Regions from separate parts of the Arthrobacter sp. NicSoilC5 genome, predicted to be linked through region 2. Evidence: predicted binding sites of a transcription regulator. Region 2 holds the regulator's gene; the other holds the start of a gene.

Region 1 (6,983 bases), 960 kb from region 2:
ATGCCGTCCTTGTACCAGTCCAGGTGCCCCGAGACCTCGTACAGGTGGCCCTTGGTGATGTGCGGGGTGTAGACGAACTCGTAGCCGGCCTCGACGTGCCGCTGCCGCGAGTAGTCCTCCATCTCCTTGCGGATGATGCCGCCCTTGGGGTGGAAGACGGGCAGGCCGGAGCCCAGTTCGTCCGGGAAGGAGAACAGGTCCAGTTCGGAGCCGAGCTTGCGGTGGTCGCGGCGCTCGGCTTCGGCGATGCGTTCCTGGTAGGCCTTCAGGGCGTCCTTGGTGGGCCAGGCGGTGCCGTAGATGCGCTGCAGCTGCTGGTTCTTCTGGTTGCCCAGCCAGTAGGCCGACGACGAACGGGTCAGGGCGAAGGCGTTGGAGATGAGCTTGGTGTTGGGCAGGTGGGGGCCGCGGCAGAGGTCGCACCAGACGGTGGTGCCTTCCTTGCGTTCCACGTTGTCGTAAATGGTGATGTCCCCGGCGCCGACTTCGACGTTCACGCCTTCCCCGGCTTCGGCGGCTTCGTTCTTTTTGCCCAGGAGCTCGAGCTTGTAGGGCTCGTTCTTCATGGCTTCGCGGGCCTCGTCCTCATTGACCACGCGGCGGACGAACTTCTGGTTCTGGTTGATGATCTTCTGCATCATCTTTTCGAGGGTTTTGAGGTCCTCGGGAGTGAACGGCTCGGCAACGTCGAAGTCGAAGTAGAAGCCGTCGGTGATGTAGGGGCCGATGCCGAGTTTGGCGTCGGGACGGAGCTGCTGCACGGCCTGGGCCATGACATGGGCGGTGGAGTGCCGCAGGACGTTCAGGCCGTCGGGGGAATCAATGGTGACGCCTTCCACCTCGGCGCCTTCAGGAAGTTCCTGGTCCAGGTCCTTCAGTTCGCCGTTGACGCGGGCAACAACAACGTCACGGCGCTCAAAGAAGAGTTCCGCACCGGTTGTCCCGGTAGTCACCTTGGTCTCTTCGCCATCGACGAGAAGGGTGATCTGCTGGGCATCTGACACGGGTGTCTCCTATTCAAAGTTGAGGCTTCATAGCTTGTGGCATACGGGGACCACAGCCAGCCACCGTCAATGCTATCGGTTCCGGTATGGGCCGACCAACGCGGCGCACGGGGGTGCGGAACCGCGGTTACCCGTTGAACCCGGTAATCGCCAGCGTCCTGCTGATGCCATCGAGGGGATGTGGCACATCGCCGAAGGCCTCCGGGCCGGACACCCCGGTGGACCCGCCGATGGACTCCGGCAAGGGCAAACTGTCCGTTTTGCCCAAGTCCCAGGCCATGCTCGCGCTGATGCTGATGCCCCGGGGACCGGTCCTTCGGGTGGTCCCGCGGATCAGCAGCAGGCGGGTTCCAAACAGAAGCGGACCGGCGTTTTCCTGGGCCTCGTGGAAGAAGACCGAATCCACGCAGCCGGTGCCGTCGTCGATGCTGATGAACACCACCCGCCTGCCGCCGCGCATGGGAGGAGTCTGGGTGGCCACCCGTACCCCTGCCACCAGCACTTCGGTCCCGTTGCGCAGGCTGAGCAGTTTGTCGGCAGTGGTGACGCCCAGCCTTTCCAGCAGGGGCCTGTGGCTGTCCATCAGGTGGGAACTGACATCGACGGCCATGAGATCCAATTCCGCCCTGACGTTGTCCACCACTGTGGGGGCGGGAAGTCCAGGTTTGATGTTGCGCAGTTCGATGTCGCCCAGGGGAAGGGACAACTGCCCCTCCAGCACCTCAAAGCCTTTCCGCGGGCCATTGGCTGATTGAAGCTGCTGCAAATGGTGCACCAGGTCCGCGCGGTTGGCGGTGCCTCCGGCTTCGCGGTGCAGGGAATCAAAGGCCCCCAGCTGCGCAAGGCGCCTGATGCTTGGCTTGCTGAGCCGCGAGCGCGCCCGGAGATCCGCCAGTGAGTCATAGGGCTGGCCGGCGACAATCCGCTTCAGTTCTGCAGCAGAGAGGCCGTAAATCCCGTTCAGGCTGAGCCTGATTCCCAGCCTGCCGGCGTCCCTGCCTGTCCCGATCCGCTCCACCCGGTATTCGGCTTTGCTGCGGTTAATGTCCAGGGGAAGGATGGGGATGCCCAGCCGGCGGGCTTCGGCCACGAGCAGCCGTTTGGGGTACATGCCGGGGTCGTGCTCCCATAAGCCTGCAAGGAAGGCTTCGGGGTGGTGTGTCTTGAGCCAGGCGGACTGGTAGGTGGGGACAGCGAAAGCAGCCCCGTGGGCTTTGCAGAAGCCGAAGCTGGCAAAGGACTTCAACGTCCCCCACACCTTGTCCACCACCTCGGGGGTGTACCCCCTGGCTTTGGCGTGGCGCCGGAAGTACTCCTCCACCCGCGCTTCTCCGGCCTCGCTGCTGAGTGCCCGGCGGAATTCGTCGGCTTTTGCCAGGCCGCAGCCGGTCATGACGTGGAGGGTTTTCAGGATCTGCTCGTGGAAGACGGTGACCCCGTGGGTTTCCTGCAGCACCGGCTTGAGGTCAGGGTGGGGGTAGACCTCAGGGGCGAATCCGTGCCGGTGTTCCAGGAAGGGCCGCACCATGTCCGATTTCATCGGTCCCGGGCGGAACAGTGAAATATCGATGATGAGGTCATTGAACTCCCGCGGCGCCATTTTGCCGATCAGTTCCCGCTGCCCGGGTGATTCGATCTGGAAGCAGCCAAGGGTATGCGTGCTCCTGATCAGCTCATAGGTGGCTTCGTCGTCGAGGGGGACGGCGTTGAGGTCTATCCGGCCGTTGGCGGCAATGTAATCGGGGCCGGAACCTTCCGGGCCCGCAGGGTGGTTCCCCGCCTTGACCACTTCCTCCTTGGAGGGATGGATCCTGATGATCTCCCGGACCGCAAACGCCATGGCGCTTTGCATGCGGACACCCAGGACATCGAGTTTGAGCATGCCCATGGGGTCCATGTCATGTTTATCGAACTGGCTCATGGGCAGTCCAAGACCGCTGGGCTGGACCGGGGTGCGGTCCAGGAGGGTGGCATCACCCAGGATGACGCCGCACGGGTGCATGGATATGTGGCGGGGAAGCCGGTCGAGCCGTTCGGTCAGGTCCACCAGCAGGTCCAGTTGCTGGTTGCCATGGGCGTCGCGTTGCTCCACCCGGCCGGCAAACTCTCGCAGTTCCGGTTTTTCCTGCAGTGCTTCCCGGAATTTCCGTGCAGAGAACCGCCACAGCTGCTTGGCGATCTCCCCCACCTCGTCGTCGTCCATGCCCAGCGCCAGGCCGGCGTCGCGCACGGCACCGCGGGCGCGATATCCGTTCTGCATGCTCATCAGGGTTACCCGTTCAGAGCCGAAGCGTTCGAAGATCCGGTGGTAGACGTTGTGGCGCTCAGCGCTTTCGACGTCGATGTCGATGTCCGGAAGGGTGGCGCGGTCGTTGGAGAGGAAACGTTCAAAAATCAGGTCGTGCTGGAGGGGATTCACATGGCTGACGTCGATCAGGTAATTCACCAGGCTGGATGCTCCCGAACCTCTTGCTGCTGCCCTGACCCCCATGTCCTGGATCATCCGGGACACCTCGGCAACAGTCAGGAAGTACGAGGAGAATCCCAGGTTGTCGATGATCCCCAGCTCATGGTCAAGGCGCGCCATGATCTCCTTCTCCGTGTTGCCAGTGGCGCCCGGGAACCTCCGGCCGATTCCTGCATGGCAACGCTGGATGAGTTCAGCGTGCGGATCCTGGCTGATGCCAATAACGGATGCTTCGGGCACCACGGGCTGTTTCCATCCCATGTCTGAGGTGGGATCGATCCGGCAGAGATCGGCGAGCGCCTCCGTCTGCGTCATCAGCTGCTTGAGATCGGCGGCACCATAACCGGCAGCGGAAATGATTTCCTTGCCCAGCCCCAGCATCTGCGCCGGGGTTTTCAGCCACCCTTGGCCGGTGGGTTGCAGGAGTGGTTCCCCTGCCAGTTCGGGCAGGGACTTCAATGTCCGGGCCGAATCCAGGACGTCAGCGGTTGGTGCTCCGTCCGCAGCGCAGTACCTAACGGCATTGGACAGGACCGCCGGTACCTGGTGTTCCTCGGCGAGCCTGAGCATGCGCACAGCATGCGCCGTGCTCATCGGGGTACCAGGTGCGCTGAGTTGGGAGACGATTTCAGCCACCACGGTTCCGGCGGGCATGGCGTCGAGCCACTGCTTGAAGAGGGTCCGGGGCCGCAGGTAGCGCCGTCCGCCCATGGCCCGGCCCACATCCGAATCAGGGCCGAGCAGTACGGTGAGCACCGGCTTAAGGGTTTGGGGGTCCAGGGTGCGGGAGGCCAGTTCGGCGCGGGTGACAGCAGCGGGCACCGCTCCCCCGGCTTTCCCCGAGGTCCTTGCGTGGGCGTCGGAAACCAGGCGGCACAGCGCACGGTATCCGGCACCGTTGTTTTGGCCGCGGGCCAGCACCACCACCCTGCCTGACACCTGCGTTCGGTGATCGCCGTCGTCGTCAAACACTGCAAGGTCCACCCCCACAATGGGGTCGATGCCCGCGGCCATGCAGGCCTTGAGGTGCTTGATGGTTCCGTAGAGGCCATCCCGGTCTGTACAGGCGAGGGCTGTGGCACCGTCGGCGGCGGCAGCCATGGCCAGTTCCTCCGGCCAGGAAACACCGTAATGGGCGCTGAACGCCGTGGAAACGTGAAGGTGGGTGAAGCTCATGCTGGACTGGTCAGGCTGTTCTGTGGCGGAGGGCGTCATGGATCCGCAGCAGCCGCCAACGGTTGCTGCGGAGATGGCGGGTCAGGTCAAGGGTGAGGGGTTCTGCGCCGGCCGGTTCTTCCGGCGCAGCGGAACGGGAGGTTGCCCGGGAGGGCAGAACCTGCACTCGCCAGATTTCGTGATCCACCACGCCCTGGCCGCTTCCCAGCGGTGCCCTGCTGTCCTCCGCCCACCATTGCCGGCGTTCGTACCACCGGAGGGGTTCGGCGCAGACGGTGTAGGAAGCCCCGGCCCAGGTCAACGATTCCGGCTGTCCGGCTTCGTTGCACACCACGTCAACAGACTCGCTGAACATGCCCAAGCGCACCTCCCGGACGATTCTCCCCATAACAGGTATTCGAATATGTATTCGAATAAAACCAGTCTACGCCGGGATGGCATCAAAACATAGGCGGGGGTGGACGGGGCGTGCGGCAGGGAGCAGGATGTTGGCATGAGTACCGATGACGCACTCCTGAAGCAGGCCAGCATCAAGACCGAGGACTCCACCCTGGTCGCCACGTTCGATATCGACGGCACCATACCGGTATCCGGTGCCTACGTGGTGGGGTTGATGGGAGCCTCGCCTGATTATTCGGCGCAGCGCCGGCTGTGCATTGAGTTCATGAACGGGGAGGCCATCGCCTGCTACGCGTTCAACCGGGACCAGGGAATCGAAGAGGATTACGACCTGTCCGGCGTCACCCACTCACAGAGCAGCATCACCGGCAGCTTTCCCCTGACGGCGTTGAACGGGCTCGGGCAGGGGCATGTCCTGTCCGCCTTCAGTGAGGCGGACGGACGGGAGTTCCAGCACGGGGTGCCGGTGGAGGAAGCACTCTAAGCTTCCTCAGCTGTTTTCTTTATGGATCCGCAGTTCAAGTTCAATGAACGCGGAGATCATGGCCCGGTAGGTTGACTCCACGATGTCCGGGTCAATGTCCTTTTTCTCGGCAGCAGCCCGCACGTGTTCAATGATCCGCTCCACCCGGCCCGGGGCGCGCACCTCGGCGTCATCACCCTTCAGCGTGCCGGCGATCCTGATCAGCCTCTCGCGGCGGGCGATGAGGGTGACAATCTGCTCATCCACCTCGTCAACAGCAACCCGGACGGCAGCGAGCTGTTCCCTGTCTGCCCGGGCATCCCTATCGTTTCCTTGAATTGTCGCCATCATCTGACAGTATCGAAGCATGGAGCCCAGAGTCGACTTTATCTCCCTCGGTGTCCGCAGTGTCGAGGCCTCGCGCGCCTTCTACGTGGACGGCCTTGGCTGGCCCGTCCACCGCGAGGTTGCCGGGGAAGTCCTGTTCATCCAGGTGAACCATGGGCTGGTGCTCTCCCTCTGGGACAGCACCCAGATGCAGGCCGAGGCCGGCACCAGTCCTCCCGCCGGCGTCCCCGGCATCACGCTCAGCCACAACCTGGGAAGCCCGCAGGAAGTGGACAGCGTCATGGAACAGGCTGCGGCGGCCGGTGCTGCCATCGTTGCCGAGCCCGTCACCAAGGCGTGGGGCGGCTACGCAGGATATTTTGCCGACCCTGACGGGTTCCGCTGGGAAGTGGCGTACAACCCCACCTGGGCAGTGGACGACGCCGGCACGGTCACCGTCTGACGGGCGGCGGCCCCGGCGGGGCTGCTAGAACAGGGCTTCCACCGGGCGGATCAGTTCCGGGCCGTTATTGCGCACATTGCCCACTTCCTTGCCGACAGAGTCCACCTGCCAGTCGGCTGCGGCCTCCTTAACCCCTGACCGCACCAGGTCAACGAGTGCGGCGGCATCGTCCGCCTGCGGGTCCAGCCAGGCCTCCATCGTGGCCTTGTCCATGGGCAGCGGCACCCTGTCATGCAGCTCGGTCAGTTTCCCGAAGATGGTGGATTCCGTCCCTGGCGGCGGTGTGTCCGCCGTGAGGATCGACGTCGACAGCAGCCAGCGTCCGGGCTCCCCCTCCGGCACGGACGGGTCCTTCCACCACTCGTAGAGGCCGGCGAAAACCAACCCATGGTCCCCGCCCGGGTGCACGTAGTAGGGCTGCTTCGATTTCCCGGGCCCCTGCTTCCATTCGTAGTAGCCGTCCGCCGGGACGGCGCAGCGGCGGGACTGCACAGCCTTCCGGAAGGCCGGCTTCTCCAGCACGGATTCGCTCCGGGCATTGATCATGCGGGATCCGATCCCGGGATCCTTTGCCCAGGACGGGACCAGGCCCCAGCGCGCCACATGCAGCTGGCGGACCTGCCGGGGCTCGGCATCGCCATCCACCAGCCGCTCCAGCACGATGGGGACCGCGTCGGTGGGTGC
Region 2 (6,983 bases):
CGCTTCGGGTGCCCGGAAACATACCGCCATCACCGTTGATGCCCTGAACGCCGCAGCTGCCAACCTGGAGCTGGCTCTTGCCGGCGCGCCGAACGGTCTGCTTCCCAACGGGCTGAATGATGAACAGCTCGACTGCGTGGACCAATTGCGTGAAGCGTGCCGCGCCGCGTTGTCCGATTCCAAAGGGGACAGCAACACCACAGCCGACGGCGGGCGGCAGCTGGCGCGTTCCCGGCTGATGCTCATCCTGGAACTCTGCGAAAGGCTCATTGCTGCACGCGAGAACCGCGAAGTGGTGTGGTTTTCCCGCGCCAGCACCTTCGACCCCGGCCAGGGATACTCACCGCCCGATGACAGTGCACCGGTGCTGATTAACATAGCCCCGCTGTCCGTCGCCGGCAGGCTGCGGGAGGGGCTTTTTGCGGACCATACCGTCGTGCTGACCTCTGCCACCCTGGCCATTGGCTCCGCCTTTGAACCGGCGGCCGGGGGACTGGGCCTGGTAGGCGACGGAGCCCCCAGCTGGACGGGCGTGGATGTTGGCTCGCCCTTCGACTATCCCAAACAGGGCATCCTCTACGTCGCCGGCCACCTGCCCAAGCCCGGCCGCGGCGTGTCACCGGAAGCGCTGTCAGAACTCGAAGCACTCATCAAGGCATCCGGTGGGGGCGCCCTGTGCCTGTTCTCCTCGCGTCGGGCCGCCGAAGAGGCCGCCGATGCCCTCCGGCCCAAGCTCAATATGACTGTTCTCTGCCAGGGCGAGTCGACCATGACCGCCCTGGTGAAGCAATTCGCCGACGAACCGGACACCTGCCTCTTCGGAACCATGTCCCTGTGGCAGGGCGTCGACGTTCCCGGAGGATCCTGCCGGCTGGTGGTGATAGACCGCATCCCCTTCCCGCGGCCGGACGATCCCCTGATGACGGCGCGTTCGCGTGCCGTGGCGCAGGCAGGGGGAAACGGCTTCATGTCCGTTTCCGCCACCCACGCGGCCATCCGGCTTGCGCAGGGCGCCGGCCGCCTGATCAGGTCTACCGGGGACAAAGGGGTGGTGGCTGTCCTGGACTCACGGCTGGCCACCGAACGCTATGCGGGATTCCTGCGCGGGGCGCTGCCCCCGTTCTGGGCCACCACCGATCGCGCCAAGGCGCTGGCTGCGCTCACCCGGCTTGGTGCAGACGCTTCCTGAGAAACCGCCGGACAACGCCTGCGCGGATGCCGCGCAGGCGTGCGCAGGCTAGAGCGAACGCAGGACTGAGACGACCTTGCCCATGATGGTGGCGTGGTCGCCCAGGATTGGTTCGTACTGCGTGTTCTGGGGGAGCAGCCAGGTGTGTCCGTCGCGCTGGCGGAACGTCTTCACGGTCGCCTCGTCGTCCAGCAGGGCAGCAACAATGTCCCCGTTGGCAGCGTCAGCCTGCCGCCGCACCACCACCCAGTCGCCGTCGCAAATGGCGGCGTCCACCATGGAGTCACCGGCCACCCTCAGCATGAAAAGTTCGCCCTGGCCCACCAGCTGGCGGGGCAGCGGCATGACGTCTTCCACGAGCTGTTCGGCGAGGATGGGGCCGCCGGCGGCAATCCGGCCCACCAGCGGAACCATGGCCGTATCCAGCGCGGTGGGCAGTTCGGTGACCGTGGCGCCGCCGCCCGCAGCCTGCGGCGCAGGAGACGCGCCGGCGCCTTTGCCCCCGCCGTCGAGCGTGAGCGGCATCAGCACTTCCATGGCGCGCGGCCGCTTGGGGTCGCGGCGCAGGTAACCCAGCTTCTCCAACTGTGAGAGCTGGTGGGTCACGCTGGACAGGCTCGCAAGGCCGACGGTATCGCCGATCTCGCGCATGGAGGGCGGATAACCGTTCTCGTTGACCGAGCGCTGGATGGTTTCGAGGATCTTTTTCTGCCGTGGGGTCAGGCCCTTGGCTGTCCTCTTGGATTGCGGGGCGGTCCTGCCCCCGGCGGCTGCTGCTGCCATATTCGCCAATGCCTTTCGCTTGCCGCCGGATCTTCCGTGTGCCGCTGTTGCACAGTGCCGCCGGAAGGACTCCCACTGTCATTGTCAGACCCTGCTGTTCAACTTCAGTGGTGGATGTTCTGTGGTTCCAAAACTAGGCCAGCCACATTGCTTTTTCAAACATTTGTTCTAGCGAGTCTCGACATTGTTCGTTGATAGGTGCTAAAACTTAACATGCAAAGTTCGAACATGTGTTCTAACCAGCAGATGCCCCATTCGAATACGCGGCCGGGAGAAGTCACGGCGCGATATGCGCGGCAAGGCAGCAGCGGGCGGACACCCGGGCAGCACGGCAAGTCCAGGAGGGCTTAGTTCATGTCAGCTTTATCTCTTCACCAGGTTTCACCTTCGTCCGCACCCCTGCGGCTGACCCGCCGGGGGAGGATCGTCCTGATCGGAGTTCCGCTCGTGCTCCTGGCTGTACTCCTGCTGTCGCTTTCGGGCCTCTTCCACTCCCCGGCCAAGGCCTCGGATTCGGCCGCCGACCTTGCCGTGACGCCCACCGTCACGGTGACCGTGCAGTCCGGCCAGTCGCTGTGGGCCATTGCGGGCGCCGTCGCTCCGGACCGGGACGCCCGGGACGTCGTGGCAGACATCGTCCAGCTCAACAACCTTGCCGCGGGCACCGTTCTTCCGGGCCAGCAGCTCTTCGTCCCCACTCACTGACCGTCCCCGCCCACTGACTGTCCCGCCCACTGACCGGCCGCCCACTGACCGGCCGCCCACTGACCGGCCGCCCACTGACCGGCCGCCCACTGACCGGCGCCACCCCTGAGTTCGTGGCCTCTGCGAGGGTGGCCTGCCTGGCTGGCTGGCAAGCCCTGGAGCGGGCCGCCGCGGGACATGCCGAGGGCGAACAGGAACCGTCACATTTTCCGGTCGTTGCCGCGGCAACTAAACTGTTCAGGTGAACGACCAGCTAGAACGTCTGAACCGGCTTCCCCTCCGCAGCAACCTCCGCGGCCTGACCCCTTACGGGGCGCCCCAACTGGACGTCCCCATTCTGCTGAACGTCAATGAAAACACCCATGGTGTCCCCGCCGACGTGCGCGCAGCCATCAGTGCCGCCGTGACGGAGGCCGCTGCGGGTCTAAACCGTTACCCGGACCGTGAGTTCACCGCGCTCCGGAAGGCCCTGGCCGAATACCTCGGGCATGGGCTCGATGAAACCAACCTGTGGGCCGCCAACGGTTCCAACGAGGTCCTCCAGCAGATCCTCCAGGCCTTTGGCGGTCCGGGCCGCACCGCATTGGGTTTCCCGCCCACGTACTCCATGTACCCGCTGCTGGCCAGCGGAACAGACACGCAGTACATCACCGGGGAGCGCGCGGAGGGCTATGACCTCAGCGCGGAGTCGGCCGCGCGCCAGGTCAAGGAACTGCAGCCGAACATCGTGTTCCTCTGCTCGCCCAACAACCCCACCGGGACCGGACTTGGGCTGGACGTCGTGGAGTCCGTCTACGAGGCCGGTTCGGACAGCCAGGCCATCGTCATAGTCGATGAGGCGTACCACGAGTTCGCGCACGACGGAACGCCCAGCGCGCTGACGCTCCTGCCCGGCCGTGAGCGGCTGATCGTGTCCCGCACCATGAGCAAAGCGTTCGCCCTGGCGGGGGCCCGGCTCGGCTACATGGCCGCTGCACCCGAGGTCACCGACGCCCTGCGCCTGGTCCGCCTGCCGTACCACCTGTCCGCCATCACCCAGGCCACCGCCCTGGCCGCACTCGAACACCGCGAAGCGCTCATGGCCGACGTCGAGGACATTAAGAAGCAGCGGGACCGCATCGTGGCCGAACTGACCAGGATGGGCCTCAAGCCCGCCGCGTCGGACTCCAACTACGTGTTCTTTGGCGGCCTGGAAAATCCGCACCAGGTCTGGCAGGAACTGCTGGACGCGGGCGTGCTCATCCGGGACGTGGGCATCCCCGGCCACCTCCGGGTCACCGCAGGCACTGAGGCGGAAACCACAGCCTTCCTCACGTCCCTGGAACGCATCCTTGCCGACCACGCCGCGCTTCACGCCTAGACTTGATACTGCGGCGCTGGTCGCCTTGAACCACTCCTTCTCCCACTAAGGATCCTTCACCATGAGTCCAACCGGATCGAATACGGCTGCTGCCCGGACCGCCCGCATGGAGCGTGCCACCAGCGAGTCCTCCGTACTCGTGGAGATCAACCTCGACGGAACCGGCGTATCGGACATCGATACCTCGGTGCCGTTCTACGACCACATGCTGACCGCCCTGTGCAAGCACTCACTGATCGACATGACGGTCAAGGCCACCGGCGACACCCACATCGACGTCCACCACACCGTGGAGGACGTCGCCATCACCTTCGGCGAGGTCCTCCGGACCGCCCTGGGCAACAAAGCAGGGATCCGCCGGTTCGGCGAAGCCACCGTGCCGCTGGATGAGGCCCTTGCCAATGCGGTGGTGGACGTGTCCGGCCGCCCGTATCTGGTGCACGGGGGTGAGCCGGCGGGCCAGGAATACCACCTGATCGGCGGCCACTTCACCGGGTCCCTGACCCGCCACGTGTTCGAGGCCATCACCCTGCACGCCGGCATCTGCCTGCACATGAACGTGATTGCCGGCCGGGACCCGCACCACATCGTCGAGGCACAGTTCAAGGCCTTTGCCCGCGCCCTCCGCGCCGCCGTCGAACCGGATCCCCGGGTTGAGGGCATCCCGTCCACCAAGGGTGCGCTGTGAGCGGGCAGGTCCTGAAGGACGGGGCAATCATCGACCCGTCGGCGTCGCGCAGCCTGCCGTCGCCGGAGGGCAAGCCCACGGTCACGGTGCTGGACTACGGGTCCGGGAACGTCCGCTCGGCCGTGCGCGCGCTGGAACGTGCCGGCGCGGAAGTGGTCCTGAGCGCCAAGCCGGAAGACGTGCTGAACGCGGACGGTCTGGTGGTGCCGGGCGTCGGCGCGTTCGAGACCGTGATGCGCGAGCTCAAGGCCGTGGACGGCATCCGGCTCATCGGCCGGCGCGTGGCAGGCGGCCGCCCTGTCCTTGGTATCTGCGTGGGCCTGCAGGTCCTGTTTGAAGCCGGCGTCGAACACGGTACCGAAGCGCAGGGCATCGGCGAATGGCCCGGCAAGGTGGAGGCACTCCCCGCGGAAGTTGTTCCGCACATGGGCTGGAACACCGTCAAGGTCCCCGAAGGCTCGAAACTCTTTGCCGGCGTCGAAAACGAGCGGTTCTACTTCGTGCACTCCTACGGCGTGCAGGAATGGAACTTCGACGTCATCCAGCCCCGGATGGCGCCGCCCCTGGTTACTTGGTCCGAGCATGGCGGACCGTTCATCGCTGCCGTAGAAAACGGCCCGCTCTGCGCCACCCAGTTCCACCCCGAAAAGTCCGGCGATGCCGGTGCGCGGCTCCTGCGCAACTGGGTGGAAGGCCTGCGCAAGCCGGCCGCCGCTGACTCCGGCGCCCCGGCCGCCGACGCCGGCAGTGACGCCTAGATGTGGCCCGTACTCCTGACGGGCCTCGCCGGCCTGCTGATTGGCGGCGGCATCTCGTTCCGGCAGCAGCGCAAGCCCCTCTGGACCCAGGTGGCCTTTTACGTCCTGGCCGCCATGTCGCTGGTCGCCGCCTACCTGCTCACGCTGCCGGCCGGCTGATCCAGGGGCTCCGCGGCACTGCCTGAACGCGCCGACTTCCACCCGCCTTTGCCCGAAACCGAAGAACCAACATCGAGGATGAGTATGACCACCGCACATGACCTGCCGGTACTTGAACTGCTGCCTGCCGTCGACGTCGTCAACGGCCAGGCCGTCCGGCTGGTCCAGGGCGAGGCAGGAAGCGAAACCAGCTACGGAACGCCCCTCGAAGCGGCGCTGAACTGGCAGCAGCAGGGCGCCGAATGGGTTCACCTGGTGGACCTTGACGCAGCGTTTGGGCGTGGCTCCAACGCCGACCTGCTCCGCGAGGTGGTGGGCAGGCTGGACATCAAGGTGGAGCTCTCGGGCGGCCTCCGCGATGACGAGACCCTGGAAGCAGCCCTCGATTTGGGTGTGGCGCGCGTCAACCTTGGGACCGCAGCACTGGAAAACCCGGAGTGGACTGCCCGGGCCATCGAGCGTTTCGGCGACATGATCGCCGTCGGCCTTGACGTCCGGGGGACCACCCTGGCCGGCCGTGGCTGGACGAAGGAAGGCGGGGACCTGTGGGACGTGCTGGGCCGCCTCGAAGAGGCCGGCTGCGCCCGCTACGTGGTGACCGATGTGACCAAGGACGGCACCCTGCAGGGCCCGAACGTTGAACTCCTGCGCCAGATGGTCGAGAAGACCGGCAAGCCCGTGGTGGCCTCCGGCGGCATCTCCAGCCTGGACGACCTCAAGGTCCTCCGCTCGCTGGTTCCCCTGGGCGTCGAAGGCGCCATTGTGGGCAAGGCCCTCTACGCCGGTGCCTTCACGCTGCCCGAAGCCCTCGACGTCGCCGGCCGCCGCTAGGCGCGGGGAAGCAGCCCGGCCATGCCCAGCTCCGAAGAACCGGTAAGCCCTCCCGCCCGCCACCTGCCCGGCCACATTGCGGCGGCGCTGGCCGGCGCCGGTGGTGCCACGGACTCCGCGGGCCAGCCATGGGCCGGCCGCAGCCTCGCCGGTGAGGACGCAAAGATCCACAACTTCGAGGACGACGACGGAACGGCCGACGCCGGCTACCTCGCCGCAATTGCCGCGCTCCGCCAGGGGCGGGGCGACGAGGCTGACGTCGTTGCGTCGCTGGCCACGGCCCGGGTCTTCATTCCCATCGTGGCGCAGCTGGCTGAAGAAGCAGAAACAGAGCACGGGCTGCACGCTGACAAACAGGCGGATATGGCGCTGGTGACGCTGAAGGCTGCGGACGGACGGACTGCGCTGCCGGCCTTCACGTCGGCAGACGCATTGTCCGCATGGCATCCCGAAGCCCGTCCGGTGGCCGTCTATGCCGCCCGCGCGGCGCTCTCGGCCGTCGCCGAAGGT

What was found. Region 2 encodes LexA, which represses DNA repair genes until DNA is damaged. Its sites were predicted from a motif close to TCGAACANNTGTTCGA; they were not measured.
Region 1: a site for LexA is predicted at 5,045-5,060, ahead of LDO22_RS04015 (DUF6504 family protein). Genes of this name have one in related genera too.

The regions. Positions count from the first base shown of each region.
Region 1 covers NZ_AP024660.1:878,352-885,334, forward strand. Annotated here, with positions in the region: gene thrS (threonine--tRNA ligase) at 1-1,004, opposite strand, end outside; gene dnaE (DNA polymerase III subunit alpha) at 1,132-4,647, opposite strand; gene LDO22_RS04015 (DUF6504 family protein) at 4,658-5,008, opposite strand; gene LDO22_RS04020 (hypothetical protein) at 5,141-5,530, shown strand; gene LDO22_RS04025 (chorismate mutase) at 5,537-5,860, opposite strand; gene LDO22_RS04030 (VOC family protein) at 5,877-6,299, shown strand; gene LDO22_RS04035 (SOS response-associated peptidase) at 6,324-6,983, opposite strand, start outside.
Region 2 covers NZ_AP024660.1:4,611,039-4,618,021, forward strand. Annotated here, with positions in the region: gene LDO22_RS21385 (ATP-dependent DNA helicase) at 1-1,189, shown strand, start outside; gene lexA (transcriptional repressor LexA) at 1,238-1,972, opposite strand; gene LDO22_RS21395 (LysM peptidoglycan-binding domain-containing protein) at 2,327-2,677, shown strand; gene LDO22_RS21400 (histidinol-phosphate transaminase) at 2,919-4,037, shown strand; gene hisB (imidazoleglycerol-phosphate dehydratase HisB) at 4,099-4,725, shown strand; gene hisH (imidazole glycerol phosphate synthase subunit HisH) at 4,722-5,483, shown strand; gene LDO22_RS21415 (hypothetical protein) at 5,484-5,642, shown strand; gene priA (bifunctional 1-(5-phosphoribosyl)-5-((5-phosphoribosylamino)methylideneamino)imidazole-4-carboxamide isomerase/phosphoribosylanthranilate isomerase PriA) at 5,727-6,473, shown strand; gene LDO22_RS21425 (SseB family protein) at 6,495-6,983, shown strand, end outside.